Regions from separate parts of the Fictibacillus sp. KU28468 genome, predicted to be linked through region 2. Evidence: riboswitches for the same ligand, from Rfam matches in the RefSeq annotation. Region 2 holds a riboswitch; the other holds the start of a gene.

Region 1 (7,897 bases), 410 kb from region 2:
TGTTCCGCTCCCTGCAGCAGACCTTGCAGGACAGATTGGATGGACTGATTGTCTTTCAGCGTCCACACCCGGTCGTCGGTTACTGTTTTTTTTATCTGTGCTTCTCTAAGCTGCTGTACATTGGTCTCAAAGTCGGCTTTGAGCTTTTTAATCGTTGCCTCGATCGGCAGTGCGGTATACAGCCGCTTTTTTTCCACCGTTGATTCCATGATCATTCCTTTTTCCGCCAGACGGTGAAGCACCTCATACACTTTGGAACGGGGAACTCCAGAACGTTTGACAATACCGGTAGCATCCAGCGGCTGATCCTCGGTGATTAAGGATTGATACACCTGGCTTTCATATTGAGTAAATCCGAATTGCTGCAGCATGTTTTTGACTCCTTGACTTTAATCACTATGTAAATCATAACACAGTCCTTTCCAATTTATGTACAAACAAACTTTTATCTTGTTTTTCCTTTTATAAATGTTACTATTACAGTGGTAACTTTTTCACAAAAGGATGAATAGCTATGAATAAACGTGTTTACTTATTGACCATCGTATCTTTTGTTGTAGGTATGGTTGAATTGATCATTGGCGGAATACTTGATCTCGTGGCGGAAGACTTACATGTCAGCATCGGCCATGCCGGTTTTCTGATCACAGCATTTTCGCTTGTTTTTGCGATCGCCTCACCTCTTCTTCTTATGATGACATCTAAAGTAGAAAGAAAACGCCTTACCCTGCTGACACTGCTCGTGTTTTTTGCCGGAAACGGCATTGCGATCTTCAGCCCGACATACAGTGTGCTCTTGATTGCTCGAATCCTATCAGCGGCAAGCGGCTCTCTGCTGGTTGTTCTGTGCATCACAATCGCATCTAATATCGTATCTGAACAATATCGTGCTCGTGCCATCGGTGTCGTTTTCATGGGAATCAGTGCCTCGCTCGTGCTTGGAGTTCCGATCGGATTAATGCTTGGAAATGCATTCGGCTGGCGTGCTCCTTTTATTTTGATCGCTGGATTGACGCTGCTTTCCATGGCTGGGGTTTACTTTTTTATGGAGCAAATGGCTTCAAAACCTGCTGTTTCCCTTATGATACAGATAAAGACGCTGAAAAACCGAAAGCTTCTGTTCGGCCAGTTAACGTCCTTCCTCTTTTTGGCCGGCCACTTGACGCTTTATGGATATTTAACGCCCTTCTTAAAAACAGCCCTTGGCCTGAACGGAACGTGGGTAAGCATTGTTTATCTCGTCTTTGGCTGTGCGGCGGTAGCTGGCGGAGGTGTTGGAGGTTTTCTTGCTGACCGTTTGGGTACGAAACGCTCTATTATTGGATTTATCATCCTTTTCGGGTTTACGATGTTCGTTATTCCTTATACAACGTTTTCCCTTCCGTTTTTCTTGAGCGTGATGATTATCTGGAGCATGCTGAGCTGGGCCATTACACCCGCGATGCAGAGCTATCTTATCGAATCTTCCACTGCTGAAACTTCAGATATCCAGCAAAGCCTGAACAACACGGCGCTTCACTTTGGTATTGCGTTCGGTTCTGCCATCGGCGGTTTTGTGATTGAGCAATCTACCGTAGAATCCAATGCAACCGTCGGCGGATGTTTCATTATTATCGCCCTGGCTACCGCTTTGATTTCAATGTCAGAACGCAAGCGGAGCTTATCAGCCTTACGAATCCATCCTAAAACAGAAAAAACACTTCCGTGAGGTAAAATCTTCGGAAGTGTTTTTTCATCAACTATTTTTTAAAACGGTAAGGCACGGTCGCAATAACCACATCTCGTTTAAAGAGCAAATACGCTCGAATCAGTAAGCTTGACTGGTTATGAAGAATATTATGCCAGCTTTTCTTCGTAATGAACTGAGGTATCAATACGGTTACTTGATAGTTATTTTCATTCGCTTTATGCTGTACCGTGTCAATAAATTTCGTCAATGGCTGGATAATGCTTCGATAATGGGAATGCAGCGTAACGAGGCGCACATTCGGCTGCCATTTCTTCCATTTTTCTTCGAATATTCTTTCATCCTCACGCTCAAATGCAACATATACCGCTATGACCTGATCTGTAAGTGAGGTAGCAAAATTGATGGAGTTTTCAACAACTTGTGTAATTCCTGCTACAGGTACGATAATGACGTTGCCTTCAATCGTCTTCGGCTGCTGATCCGGTTTAATTCTTAATTGTTCCCCTACTAATTCATAATGTGTTTTGATCTTATGAAAGATGATGACGATGATCGGCAAGAAGATTAATACCGGCCACACCTGTGGAAATTTAGTAAAGAAGAACATCAGGGTTACCGTTAAACTGATGAGAGCTCCGGTTGCATTGATAATAAGCTTTGATACCCATCCCTTTGGTTTTTCCCTGATCCATTTCACGATCATGCCTGACTGAGACAAGGTGAAGGGGATAAACACCCCGACGGCATAAAGCGGAATAAGATGTTCTGTCTGTCCTTTAAACAGGATGATCAGGATAATCGCGCTGACTCCCAATGTAATGATTCCATTTGAGTAACCAAGCCTGTCACCCCTAATGGTGAACATCCGCATGATAAATTTATCTTTTGCAAGGTTAACTGCGAGCAACGGGAAAGCGGAATATCCTGTGTTTGCCGCCAAAATTAGAATTAATGCTGTTGTTCCCTGAATAAAATAATACATATAGTTTCTTCCAAATGTATGGTCGGCAATTTGAGAAACCACTGTCTCCTTTACACTTGGAGTAATTCCATAATAATAAGCCAAATAAACAATTCCTGAAAATAGTAAAGCCAATAATCCGCCCATGGCCATCAACGTCTTTGACGCATTGTTGGGGGCAGGATCCTTGAAATTCGGTATAGCATTGGAAATGGCTTCTACACCTGTTAACGCTGAGCTGCCTGAAGCAAAGGCCTTCAGCAATAAAAACAGACTGATTCCGGCAACTGGTGTTCCAACAGACGTATGTAAGTCAGCAGGCACCTGGCCCGTTGAAATTTGATACAATCCAACACCTATCAAGATAAATAAAGCTAGGACAAACAGATAAACGGGATAAGCTAAAATTGAAGCAGATTCTGTTACCCCGCGCAAATTTAAAGTTGTAAGGAACAAAACAAACACAATCGCAATCGGTACAGTATAAGAATGCAGCGCCGGGAAAGCAGACGTAATAGCATCTGTACCCGCTGACACACTAACTGCCACGGTTAAAATATAATCAACCAGCAGCGAGCCGCCTGCGATTAATCCAGGATTTACTCCTAAATTATCTCTTGAAACAACATAAGCCCCACCGCCATGTGGATAGGCAAAGATGATCTGCCGATAGGATAAAATAAGGGCAGTTAAAAGAATAAGTACACCAACCGCAATGGGAATGGAATACCAGAAAGCCGCAGCACCAACCGTAACTAAGACGATCAAGATCTGCTCCGGTCCATACGCAACAGATGATAACGCATCTGAGGAAAGAATGGCTAAAGCTTTTGTTTTGTTAAGCTTCTGCTCCCCCAGCTCATTTGATTTGAGCGGTCTTCCGATTAATAGTCTCTTTAAATAAGAAAACACTGTTTTTCCTCCGCCGATAAAAAATTTGTGTATAGATGCACATGAAAAAAGCCCCCAAGCCAATTTTAATAGACCTGCGGACGTTTGTTTACCAGTCTCACAAGCTTCATTTCCTTCTCATTAACGCTTACGAGGTTAGCTGTCGGATTCGGGCCATTGAGTAGCCCTACCTGCTTAAGGATTCACCCCCAGGACTTTTTAAAAAAGCCCATTATGGTTCCCCCGCACCAATTGGTTTAAGCGATTTAAGAATTTGAAACTTAGATAATAATACTCCTCTCTTAAAAAAATGTAAATACAAAGATTAAAAACTTTACTTAAAGGTAATTTTAAAGATGTGGGTAATATTTAATATACAAAGAAATTTTGAACTTCCCGAAAAAAAAGGAGGATTTAAAATGTCTAAAAAAGAAGGGCACTTATTCTCAGATGAGTTCCTGGAGCAACTAGCTAAAGAGATCAACGAGCAATACGGCGGACCGGAATTTAACAAAAGCGACGAAGAACCAGATATAGAAACAGAAGAAATGATATAAATCAACTTGAATGATGAAGAGCCTGGAGCGTTGAAATCCCCGGCTCTTTCCATCCTCCATCGTGGTTATTCATATCATCCTCATTTGAAGTGCCCGTTTACGGTAAACCTTCATATAAAAATAGGTAAAAATAGGAATGCCCCTTACGTTCAGGACTATATTGATATAGTCACGTAAAAAATGAATGGCAGGAGGCTTTCTATGTACCTTTTTAAAAGAATGGATCGCCTTGTTGAAATGGCAGCATACTCTGTTCAGAACCGCTTTTCTAAAACTGCATTACTCGTAATGACTTCAATTGCTTCTGCAGTGACTGCACTCCTGCAATCTGCTGGAGGTACTCTGCCGATGATCGGACTCATCATCAGCCCCCTTTCCACTCTTCCTGTTGTTTTGATCACCATCATCTCTCCGCTTCTTGGGTTTTACTCCTTCGCTTTAACATGTCTGCTCCTTGTTATTGTGCAGCCTAGTGAATTATTGATTTTTATTTTTACAACCGGTTTGGCTTGGATTGGGATTGGGTAATGGCTTTACTTTTTTTAAAAGACGTATTTTGATTGTAACCACTGGTTCCATTTGTCTTATTTCTGGAATTTGCATCATGCTGATCGGATTTCAATTTCCTCTATTCGGGCCCGCATTCCACAGTACCGGCAACTTTTATCTTTGGCTGTACCTATTGCTTTTCACGTGGGGATATAGTTTGGCCTGGCTGGAAATCACATGGTTTATCCTAAAAAAATATGTGAGGAGACAGCTATGATCTAAACTTTAAAGTTTTGTCCGTTCAACGTAATATCCTGGCCCGGATAATCATGAAAATACCTGAACTCCTTCAAGCATCCTGAGTCTTTCCCGACTACTCCTGAATTGGTAGCCGTTCCTTGCCCGATGACTTTATTTCCCTGTCTAGTTACTTCTATCACTCTGCCTGAACCTGTTGCCACACCTGCTTCCCCGACAATAAGCCTTCCTCTTGCCGTAAATAATAAACTGATTGGATGCTGTAACCCTTTTACAGCCGCTTCGATTCGATAGCCTTCTTTCAGGGCAATGTCACCCGGATTGGTTGTTCCTTCTCGGTCCATAGATTCTCTCTCTCTCGTTATACAGTATGGATATTCATCACGTACAGGTCTTATTCTTGAACGATCGTTACCTTTCATCTTGAGCTTCATCTATTACATATTTTTCTTCCCTCGTCTCATACTGAGAGCAGTATCTTACCTGGGGTGATAAGCAAATGGCGTAACAAAGGTTACGAAAACAGCCATTAAAAAAGAAGGAAGGACCGAAATCCTTCCTTCTTTTCAGTTCACGTGAGTGTGTTTCAAAAATTCATCCAGCGTCCTTACCTTACCGATTTTCGGAAAAATAAAGCGGCAGGATGCGTCATGCTCTTCCTGGCTGAGCGCAACCATCGCGTCCGTTATGAAAACTTGGTTGTATCCAAACTGGAAGGCTTCTCTCGCCGTACTTTCAACACCGATGTTGGTGGCAATCCCGCAGAGCACAATGGTGTCAATTCCGCGGCGCCTGAGCTGAAGATCAAGATCCGTACCAAAAAAAGCTCCCCATTGGCGCTTCGTGACGACGTAATCATTGTCCTTAACACCAAGTTCAGGTGCAAACTCAGCCCAGTCAGCAGGGCGTTCAGCAGAAGCAGCAGGCTTGTCAATCGCCGGTTTCAATGCATCTTTTCCATCATGAAACTCCACGTTCACGAACGATATAAATCCCTCTTTTTGGCGGAACAGCTTCACCAATTCAGCAGCCTTCTCCACTACCTCTTGTCCGCCAGGGAATTTGACGATCCCTTTTTGAAGATCGATAATGACGAGCGCTGTTTTATGAAAATCGATGTTTAGTGAATTCATAGCTTAGTTCTTCATTTTTAAAAGTGTGGAATAGTTTCTTTCCGGTACAAGACCTTCTTTCGCCGCGCGATTAAGCAAAGAAATGATCGCTTCATAGCCCTTTTCGCCTAAATCAGCGGTAAATTCATTCACATAGAGGTTGATGTGCTGCTGAGCTACATCGAGTGATAGTTCGCTTGCATGCTGCATGACATATTCTCTTGACGCTTCTGGAGAGTCCCACGCATAGGCAACTGAGGAACGAATCCATTTCGTGATTGATTTAATATCCATCGACTTGCGGGCAATAATCGCACCGAGCGGTATCGGCAGCCCAGTGTCCTCTTCCCACCAGTTACCCATATCGGCCAACAGGTTCAAGCCATAATTTTGATAGGTAAAACGGGCTTCATGAATGACGAGGCCAGCATCAATCTTACCTTCTTTAACAGCCGGCATGATTTGGTCAAACGGCATTACGACTGTTTCTCCAATTCCGCCTGGTACATTTTGAGCTGCCCATAGGCGGAACAGCAAATAAGCCGTAGAACGTTCGCTCGGCACGGCAACCCTTTTTCCTGACAGCATGTCCGGACTTACTTCGCCATTTTGATTCACAAGAACAAGCGGGCCGCAGCCTCGTCCAAGTGCTCCTCCGCAAGGAATCAAATCATAATGATCCAGCACCCAAGGAAGTGCAGCATACGAAATCTTTAGTATATCTGGCCCCTCCTGTCGGGCAGCCCATCCGTTTGTAATGTCAATATCGGCATAGGTCACATCAAATTCCGGTGTGCCTGGCACCATTCCATGGACCAATGCATGAAACACAAACGTATCATTCGGGCATGGTGAAAAGGCGATGCTCATTTTACTCATTTATAATACCTCCATTAAAACTTTACTTGCTGATTCAAGGGATATCAGCGCATCTTTTATCCGCCATCCCTCACGATCACGAGGACCTACCGTATTGGAGATCGCCCGGATTTCGAGCACCGGCAGATTATACTCCTGTGCCGCCAATGCCACACCGTATCCTTCCATCGCTTCAGCTGCGGCTTCCGGTTCCCGTTCCATTAATTCTTCAGTCGTTTCTGTGGTCCCTGTCACCTTTGAAAGAGTAAGAATAGGTGCTGTTTGTGCGATTAGACCAGCTTTTGACAGTGCAGATGATATAGCCAGTACGAACCTTTCATCCACTCCAACTCTAGTTGAAGAACCAAATCCCAGCTCGTCCAGACTGAGGAAGCCATCGGTAGATTCAGCACCTAAATCGGCACAGACAATTTCATTTGAGATCACCAGTGAACCAATGTCAGCTCTATTGGCAAAACCACCGGCAATTCCTGCATTAATGACAAGATTATATGTATTGGCGTTTAATGCCTTCATCGTATTGATGGCAGATGCAACAGGTCCAACACCTGCCAGTACAACATCCACTCGGGGATCATGCCATCCGCGAAGAACGGCTTCTTTTTCCGCCTGTACGGATGTCATAATCAGTATCCGTCCTTTTAACTTTTTCATGTTCAGTCCTCCTGTTCCCTCTTCAAAGGTACATTTATTCTGCTGTTTTTTCCACTTTCATGCTCTGGGCAATAAGGGATTCCCGCATAAATTATACCGTATTGAAAACCCTATACGAGTAGAGAAAAAATGGAACGGAGGATCTTCAGTATGGATCATGTGGAGGGCAGTGCTTCTACGAATAAATACATTCCAGTCAGCTCGGTCACTTCTGGTGAAGGAATAGAACTCGCACCCGATATCTACAGCTATACCAACCAGATCGTTAATCTTTGTTTTATCGGAAAGCCTGAAAGCGGGCAAGATTGGGTACTGGTCGATGCCGGTATGCCTGATTCGGCCGAAAAAATCATCTATGAGGCTGAAGAGCGCTTCGGAAAAGGTGCACGGCCGAAAGCCATCATTC
Region 2 (7,897 bases):
ACTCCCGAATATCCTTTTAATAGAGCGTTGGCACGCAAAACGACCATCAGGCGGCTTACGTTTTCAGGAAAAGGCTCTCCAACTCCGCATGCATGGCTTCTTATTAAATTCAATTGCAGTTTTTCAGTATCCTCCGGAGCGATATAAACATCACTTAGCTTTCCGAAACCTGTCGTGATCCCATAGATGACTTTCCCTTTTGCAACAATATCTTCTACTGCTCTTCGGCTTTCTTTTACTCTTTTTAAACTTTCTTCACAGGCGATCACTCGTTCATTGGTACTTAAGATGCTTTTTGCCTCTTCTAAAGTCAACGTATGTCCTGTCAGAACTACCATGCGTCATCCTTCTCCTTTTTTTATAATGTAAAAAAACGCAAAAAGAGGCTGCATTTAAAGAACAGCAAAAAAACCTGTTCTTTGAAACACAGCCCCCTAAAGTTTCACTATTTGCTATGGGCTTTTATTTATATATGATTAATGCCGAGTCCGATGGCTTCATGTTCCAGACCTTTGACCGGTGCGCCGATCGTCCCGTATAAAGCTACAGCAATCCATTCTCCTTCTTCCGGCTGCTCATATGGCTGTCCCCTAACAATGGCAAATCGTAAACCTACCGTCCGAAGAACCGTTCCAAGCTGAACTTGCCCCCGGGTAACTCCGTGAAGCGCTTCCATAATGGCATGGTATAACGCATGAGTTTCACGATAGATTCCTCCATTGATAACCTGGTTCTTTTTTGCGGCTGTTTCGATTGCTGCCACTACTTTATTCGATTCCATGGAACCTACTTTACCGGTGCAGTGGAGCCATCCGAGTTCCGCCACCTTCAATTGGTGAGATTCATCCAATACATAAAGCATGGCAAGCTTGCCGATTAACTTTTGTTCTGCAAGAGACATCTTATCCACTACTTTCGCTTAAATCGCGGCTTTCACTAATAACTAATTGCTCACTACAATCAGTTTATGCCTTTCTGAATTGTTCGTCAATTCCCTTTCAACAACTTATCACTTTATCAGGGCAGCATGTCACATGTATAAACTAGTAATCTATCGGGCATGCTGTGTTTATCAATCAATGAAAGAGAGTGGTAGTGTTGATAAACCTTCAAAAAGAAATTGTACATGCCACCATGAAACGGCCTCCCGTTAAAAACGAGAACAGCCATGATTTTTTCATCGGCTATGATGGACAGGATACTCCTTTCCTTCTGCTGCCAACAACACCAGGGCTGCTCCTTGACGATGAATGCTATGGCATTTCATTTCAGAGGGATGTATACAATCCCTACAAATACCATTTGGATACACACATCGTCCCGGTAGACTTGAATAATATCCGCATGTTCATCGACCACCTTGCCTTTTTTTTCGGACCTGACCATAATATGCTGAACATTTACCTGGAAAGCAGCTGCTATCAGGCCTATGTAAGCTGGAGCACTAAGAAACAAGAGGAAGTAATTAAGGAGACATTGTTGAAGTATGATGCTGTTTCTTCATTAGATGAGAAAAAGAAATACAGTGAATTATTAGAGCAGCTTCTAAGAAATTGACTTAAAAATCTTGATCCTGGAAAAGTTATCTAATTAGTTAGCCATTGACAAGACCATCATTCGACAATATACTACAAATAGTTTGAAAATAAAAATTTTCAATATATTCAAACTATAAAGATTAATCTTTAAATGGAGGTCATCAATGAGTATTTTCAGAAAAAAATCCATTTCAGAAATGTTAGCTCAAAGTAACAATAAAGGATTGAACCGCTCATTAGGAGCATTTGATTTAACATTATTGGGCATCGGGGCTATTATAGGAACCGGAATATTTGTTTTGACTGGAGTTGTAGCAGCTGAACATGCTGGTCCTGCTCTCATCCTTTCTTTTATCATATCTGGTCTTGCTTGTGCTTTCGCCGCCTTCTGCTATGCCGAGTTTGCATCGACCGTTCCTATCGCCGGCAGTGTTTATACCTATACTTATGCCACGCTAGGTGAAGTTTTTGCCTTTTTGATCGGCTGGGATCTGATGCTGGAGTACTTGCTCGCCACATCTGCTGTTGCAACCGGCTGGTCCGCTTATTTCCAGTCATTGATCGCTGGATTCGGCCTTCACCTTCCAGTTGAGCTTGCAACAGCTCCAGGATCCGGCAAGGGGGGATGGATTAACCTCCCGGCGGTTATCATTATTTTGCTGATTACTACGCTATTAAGCAGAGGAATCAGGGAGAGCGCCCGTGTCAACAATATTATGGTATTCATAAAGCTTGCTGTTATTATTCTGTTTATTGTTGCCGGTGTCGGCTATGTGAAACCGGATAACTGGACACCATTTATGCCGTTTGGTTTCGAAGGGATTGTAGCTGGTGCCGCAACGGTATTCTTTGCCTATATCGGATTCGACGCAGTAGCAACAGCAGCCGAAGAAGTTAAACGGCCGCAGCGTGATCTGCCTCTCGGAATTATCTGGTCGCTTACCATCTGTACCGCATTGTATATTGTAGTATCCCTTATTTTAACTGGTATGGTGCCCTACAATAAATTGAACGTAGCAGACCCTGTTTCATTCGCCCTGCACTACGTAGGCCAGGATTCCATTGCAGGTCTTGTATCAGTCGGTGCGATTACGGGAATTACCACTGTTCTGCTCGTCATGCTTTTCGGACAGGTTCGAATTTCTTATGCGATGAGCCGCGACGGCCTGCTGCCTCCTGTACTTTCTAAAGTCCATCCGGTATTTAAAACGCCGTTCAAAAATACCTGGCTTACGGGATTTATCGCAGCCGGAATTGCCGGTTTTATCGATCTTACAACGCTTGCACACCTAGTTAACATGGGAACATTGTCAGCATTTGCTCTTATCGCCGTAGCTGTGATCGTGTTAAGGAAAACACATCCAAACCTGGAAAGAGCATTCAAAGCTCCATTTGTTCCTGTATTGCCGATCTTAACCGTTTTATTCTGTCTTTACTTGATGATCAGTCTTCCTTCGATCACATGGATTTCTTTTGTCATCTGGATTTCTATCGGCCTAATCGTTTATTTTTTTTACGCCCGCACGAGAAGCAAACTTAATTAAATAAAACCATAAAAAAAGAGGTGCGGAGAATTTCCCGCGCCTCTTTTTTATCCTGTAAACACTTCGCCATCAGGATAGCGAATGTTAGCTTTATTCGGTTTAGCAATGGAGAAAGCGAGCGTCAGAGGCCCGATTTTCCCCAAGAACATAATGCAGATAATAACGATTTTGCCGAAAAAAGTGAGGTGGAATGTTAAGCCCATTGTCAGCCCGACTGTACCGAATGCAGAGACTACCTCAAACAGAATGTTAAGGAAAGGAGCTTTCTCAGTCATTGCCAACAGAATGGCTCCACCGAATACAAGCATCATGCTGATCGTTGCGATGGCAAGCGCCCGAAAGATGACTGTATTGCGTATCGTCCGTTTCATAATGGTCGTATCTTCCTTTCCGCGCAAAAAGGTAACGACTGCAAAGATGATGACAATGAATGTTGTCAGCTTTATTCCTCCGCCAGTAGATGTACTCCCTGCCCCAATGAACATGAGCATGATTGTAAATAATATTGAATCCTGCCTCATACTCCCGATGTCAATCGTATTAAATCCAGCTGTCCGTGGAGAAATGCCCTGAAAATAAGCTGCCCATATTTTATCAGACTGTGAAAGATGGCCCAGTGTATGAGGATTATTGTATTCAAATGCATAAATGAGCAGAATGGAAACCAGGTTGACTAAAATCGTGCTGATAATCATGATTTTTGAATGAAGTGAAAGATTTCGCCACTTTCGGCTATACCAAAGATCCACAAGTACCGTAAAACCAATTCCGCCGGTAATGATTAAAAGTGTAATCACAAGGTTGACGGTAGGGTCACCGACATACCTCGTAAGATTGTCTGGCCACAAACCAAAACCAGCATTATTGTAAGCTGCTATCGTATGAAAAATACTATAATAAATTCCCTTGCCCCAGCCCAGATCCGGGACCCATCGCAAAGAAAGAAAGAAGACAGCAATCGACTCGATAATTAAAGAAAAGAGAAGAAGATTTCTTACCAGCCTGATTACTCCGCCAATGGAAGGCTGGTTTAATGCCTCTTGCATGATAAGCCGCTGCTTGATGCCAATACGTTTCCCGAGCATGAGAACGACCAGTACAGCAAAGGACATGATTCCAAGTCCTCCCACTTGGATGAGAAATAGGATAACGATCTGACCGAACAGCGTGAAGGCAGATCCAGGATCAACGGTAACCAGGCCTGTCACTGTTGCTGCTGATACTGCGGTAAAGAAAGCGTCGATCCAACTCATATGCTCTTCAGCAGCGATCGGCAGCTTGAGAAGCACTCCGCCAACAAGCACGAGAGCCAAGAAAACAAGTGCGAGAATCTGGGGAGGATTCAGCTTGATCGGATGGTAAAAGAACGAACTGCGTCTCTCTACTTTAAGTGCCACTGAAAACTACACTCCTTCATTTTCGAAACGGTTTAAATCTTTATTTTGTCCGATCACTACGAGAACATCACCTGGCTTCAATACCACATTGGCAATGGGAGAAACAAGAATATCGTTGTCTTTTTTTATTGCGACAATGTTACATCCATATTTGGCACGGACATCAAGTTCCGTCAGGGTTTTGCCTGCAAGTTTGTCAGTGACTCCCACTTCAATGATGCTGTGTTCGTTGGATAGTTCAATAAAATCAATAATTTTCTCAGACGTAATGAGCTGTGCTACCCTGAGGGCCATGTCACGTTCAGGATGTATGATTCGGTCCGCACCCACTTTTTCAAGGACTTTATGATGATAGTCATTTTGAGCTTTAACCCAGACTCTTTTCACTCCTGCTTCTTTTAAAAGAAGCGTAGTTAAGATACTGGATTGGATATCTTCCCCAATCGATACGATCACATGATTGAAATTTCGAATACCGAGGGCGCTTAATGCTTTCTCGTCTGTAGAGTTTGCCTGTACAGCCTGAGTAGCAATACTGGCGTATTCATTTACCCGCTCGATATCCCGGTCAACAGCCATGACTTCATAACCCATTTTTGCAAATTCTCTGCATATGCTTCCACCGAAACGGCCTAACCCTATAACGGCAAACTGCTTGTCCATTCTTCTCTCTCCTTAGAAACAAATATCAGTTAAGAACAAATAAAAAAAGACCATTATAAAAAATGGTCAGCTACTTTCCAAACTGTCCCTTTCTTCCTGTATAACGCTTACGAGGTTAGCTGCCGGATTAGGAATTGAAAGTATCCCTTCTTATTTCTAAGATTCACCCCAAAAAAGGTGGTTCCCCCGCTCTTAACAAGATCTTTAAAATTAAGCGATTTAAAGGCTATGGGATTTTGAATAAATATAATGTAATCCTGCAAATGTTAATTGTCAATGCTTTCTTAAGGACTTCATTTTAGGTTAAAAAACACCTGCTGCCTGCATTCCAACAATTGAAATGCCAAGGAGCCATACATATATAGCAAAACCCTTTAAAGAACCTTTTTTCACTAGAGAGATCATCCATTTAACCGCTATGTAGCCAAATAATGCTGACATGGCTGTCCCAAGGAAAAGGGAGAAGAACGATAATTGTTCCGCCTGGCCGCCCAGCACATCTTTCACTTGAAGCAGACAACCGCCGGCAATCGCAGGTATGGATAACAAAAAGGAAAAGTAAGCCGCTGTTCCCCTGTCAATCTTACGGAAAAGTGCTGCAGCAATCGTTAACCCTGAACGGGATACTGCAGGCAGGATTGCTGCTCCCTGAAAACTTCCAATTAAAACCGCATCCATGATCGTAATGTCTTCCAGCTTCTTATGTCCTCTTGATTTCATGGTATCCGCAAACCAAAGCACACACCCTGTGGCAAGAAACTCCCATCCTACAGTAACACCGGTCTTCGAGATTTCCTCAAAATAGTCCTTAAATGACAAGCCTATAATAACGGTGGGTATAGTGCCTGCCACAAGCAGCATGGACAGTCTGCTGAATGGCTGCTTAATCAGTTCTTTTATCTCTCGCCAATAAATCGTCATCACTGCAATCAGCGTACCAATATGAAGCATGCTGTCGAGAAAAAGCCCTGCTTCATCCAGCCGAAAGAAATGCCTTCCCAAAAGGAGATGTCCGGTGGAACTGACAGGCAAAAATTCAGTCAGCCCCTGAATGATTCCTAATATGACCGCTTCAAGCCAATCCATGTGTTCACCTCTTATCACTCATCATGATAAAACGTATTCACCGGAGAGGAAAGTTAGTACAAGGGTTTCTCTTATAGAACACCAGAGAACAACCGGGCAAATGATTCCTTCGTACGTTCCCAGAGCCCCCTTTTATAGAAGCCGACAGGCCGTACCTTTTCACTTTCTTTCATATCTTCCTCATAGTGTTCTACAAGGTCCTTAATCGATGAAGTTCCCGTTAAAAAGACATTCACTTCAAAGTTCAGATGAAAGCTTCTCATGTCCATGTTCGCTGTACCAATGGATGCCATATCCCCATCCACGATCATTACCTTCTGGTGCATAAATCCTTTCTTATAGGAATAGATCTCAATGCCGCTGCGCAGCAATTCAGGAAAATACGATCTTGTGGCATACTGTGTCAGGAAGCTGTCGTTGATCTCAGGCACCATCAGCCTTACCTGAACCCCTTTACGGGAAGCAATTCTTAAAGCGGTTCTGATGGCTTCATTTGGAACAAAATAAGGCGTGGCGATCCAGATGGATTTGGTCGCACAGGAAATGAGAGAATAATACAAATCACTCATGATTCCTTCCTGGGTATCCGGTCCGCTTGGAACCACCTGAACCGCACCGTTCCCTTCAACAGGAACAGGTTTGGTATACTCCTCATTCTCCAGCAGGTATTCTTCACTTACGTAATCCCAGTCCAGAAGGAACACAGCATGAAGCGTCTGAACGGCCTCTCCCTCCATGACCATATGGGTATCACGCCAAAAACCGAATTTTTGGTCCTCTCCCAAATATTCAATTCCTACGTTCAGGCCTCCGACAAATCCCACTGCTCCGTCAATGACGATAATCTTGCGGTGATTTCTAAAATTAAACTTTTGATTAAAGAATCCATATTTAATAGGCAGGAACGGATGCACCTGAACGCCTGCTTTTTTCATCCGGTCAATTTCATTCGAAGAGAGAGTCAAGCTTCCCACCGCATCAAATAAAAAGCGAACTTCAACCCCTTCTTCTGATTTTTGGATTAATATATCAATCAATTCTTTTCCTAGCCGGTCCGATCGGAATATGTAATATTCGATATGTATGTACCTCTTGGCTTCCAGCAGCCGGCGTTTAATTTCCGGAAACGTTTCTTGCCCGTTCTTAAGTATTTTTGTTTGGGTGGCACTGTTTTGAAAGGTCATCGTCACGTTATGCGCAAATTTTGAAAAACAAGCTTGATGTTCATTAAACAAAGACCAGTCCGGTTTCTGTTCCCTTTTTGCCAGCAGCTGCAATTCTTCCCTGTCATGCTTCCGTTTGCTCTTGAAAAGGTGGCCCTTTAAGTAAAGCTGTCCGGAATACAAGTAAAAAATATAACCGAAAAGAGGAATGAACACTAAAGCATAGATCCAGACCAGCGTATGCTGCGCTGTCCGGTTTTCGAGCAGAAGGGAATAAATAGTGATAAAAAGAATCGCGAAATAAACAGCTGCGCTCCCCAACTTCCAATACAATCCTAAATTTGAAAAAAAGATGATGTACAAAGCTGCAATCATTGCAAGGACAAATAGAAATTCAAGAATTCGTTTCATGGCTCATTCTCCTACTGCTTAGTTTTCAACTAAAATTCCCGTAAAATTAGTCCATTAAACTAAGAAGAAGGGGCTGTCCTGAAAGTCGAAAATTG

What was found. A riboswitch is a leader RNA that binds a small molecule or an ion and turns the genes downstream of it on or off. The one in region 2 is predicted to bind cyclic di-AMP.
Region 1: another riboswitch for cyclic di-AMP. It lies ahead of OKX00_RS16235 (APC family permease); the one in region 2 lies ahead of OKX00_RS18510 (potassium channel family protein).

Annotation. Positions count from the first base shown of each region.
Region 1 is NZ_CP110666.1:3,115,129-3,123,025, forward strand. It holds gene OKX00_RS16225 (TrmB family transcriptional regulator) at 1-371, opposite strand, end outside; gene OKX00_RS16230 (MFS transporter) at 515-1,708, shown strand; gene OKX00_RS16235 (APC family permease) at 1,740-3,563, opposite strand; cyclic di-AMP (ydaO/yuaA leader) riboswitch at 3,673-3,816, opposite strand; gene OKX00_RS16240 (hypothetical protein) at 3,962-4,099, shown strand; gene OKX00_RS16245 (hypothetical protein) at 4,301-4,627, shown strand; gene OKX00_RS16250 (hypothetical protein) at 4,867-5,268, opposite strand; gene OKX00_RS16255 (hydrolase) at 5,413-5,979, opposite strand; gene OKX00_RS16260 (1,4-dihydroxy-6-naphtoate synthase) at 5,983-6,828, opposite strand; gene OKX00_RS16265 (futalosine hydrolase) at 6,838-7,491, opposite strand; gene OKX00_RS16270 (MBL fold metallo-hydrolase) at 7,642-7,897, shown strand, end outside.
Region 2 is NZ_CP110666.1:3,524,306-3,532,202, forward strand. It holds gene hutH (histidine ammonia-lyase) at 1-338, opposite strand, end outside; gene hutP (histidine utilization transcription antiterminator HutP) at 467-901, opposite strand; gene OKX00_RS18495 (hypothetical protein) at 1,096-1,557, shown strand; gene OKX00_RS18500 (branched-chain amino acid transporter BcaP) at 1,703-3,082, shown strand; gene OKX00_RS18505 (TrkH family potassium uptake protein) at 3,130-4,479, opposite strand; gene OKX00_RS18510 (potassium channel family protein) at 4,486-5,142, opposite strand; cyclic di-AMP (ydaO/yuaA leader) riboswitch at 5,232-5,369, opposite strand; gene OKX00_RS18515 (undecaprenyl-diphosphate phosphatase) at 5,446-6,228, opposite strand; gene cls (cardiolipin synthase) at 6,300-7,802, opposite strand; gene OKX00_RS18525 (hypothetical protein) at 7,849-7,897, opposite strand, start outside.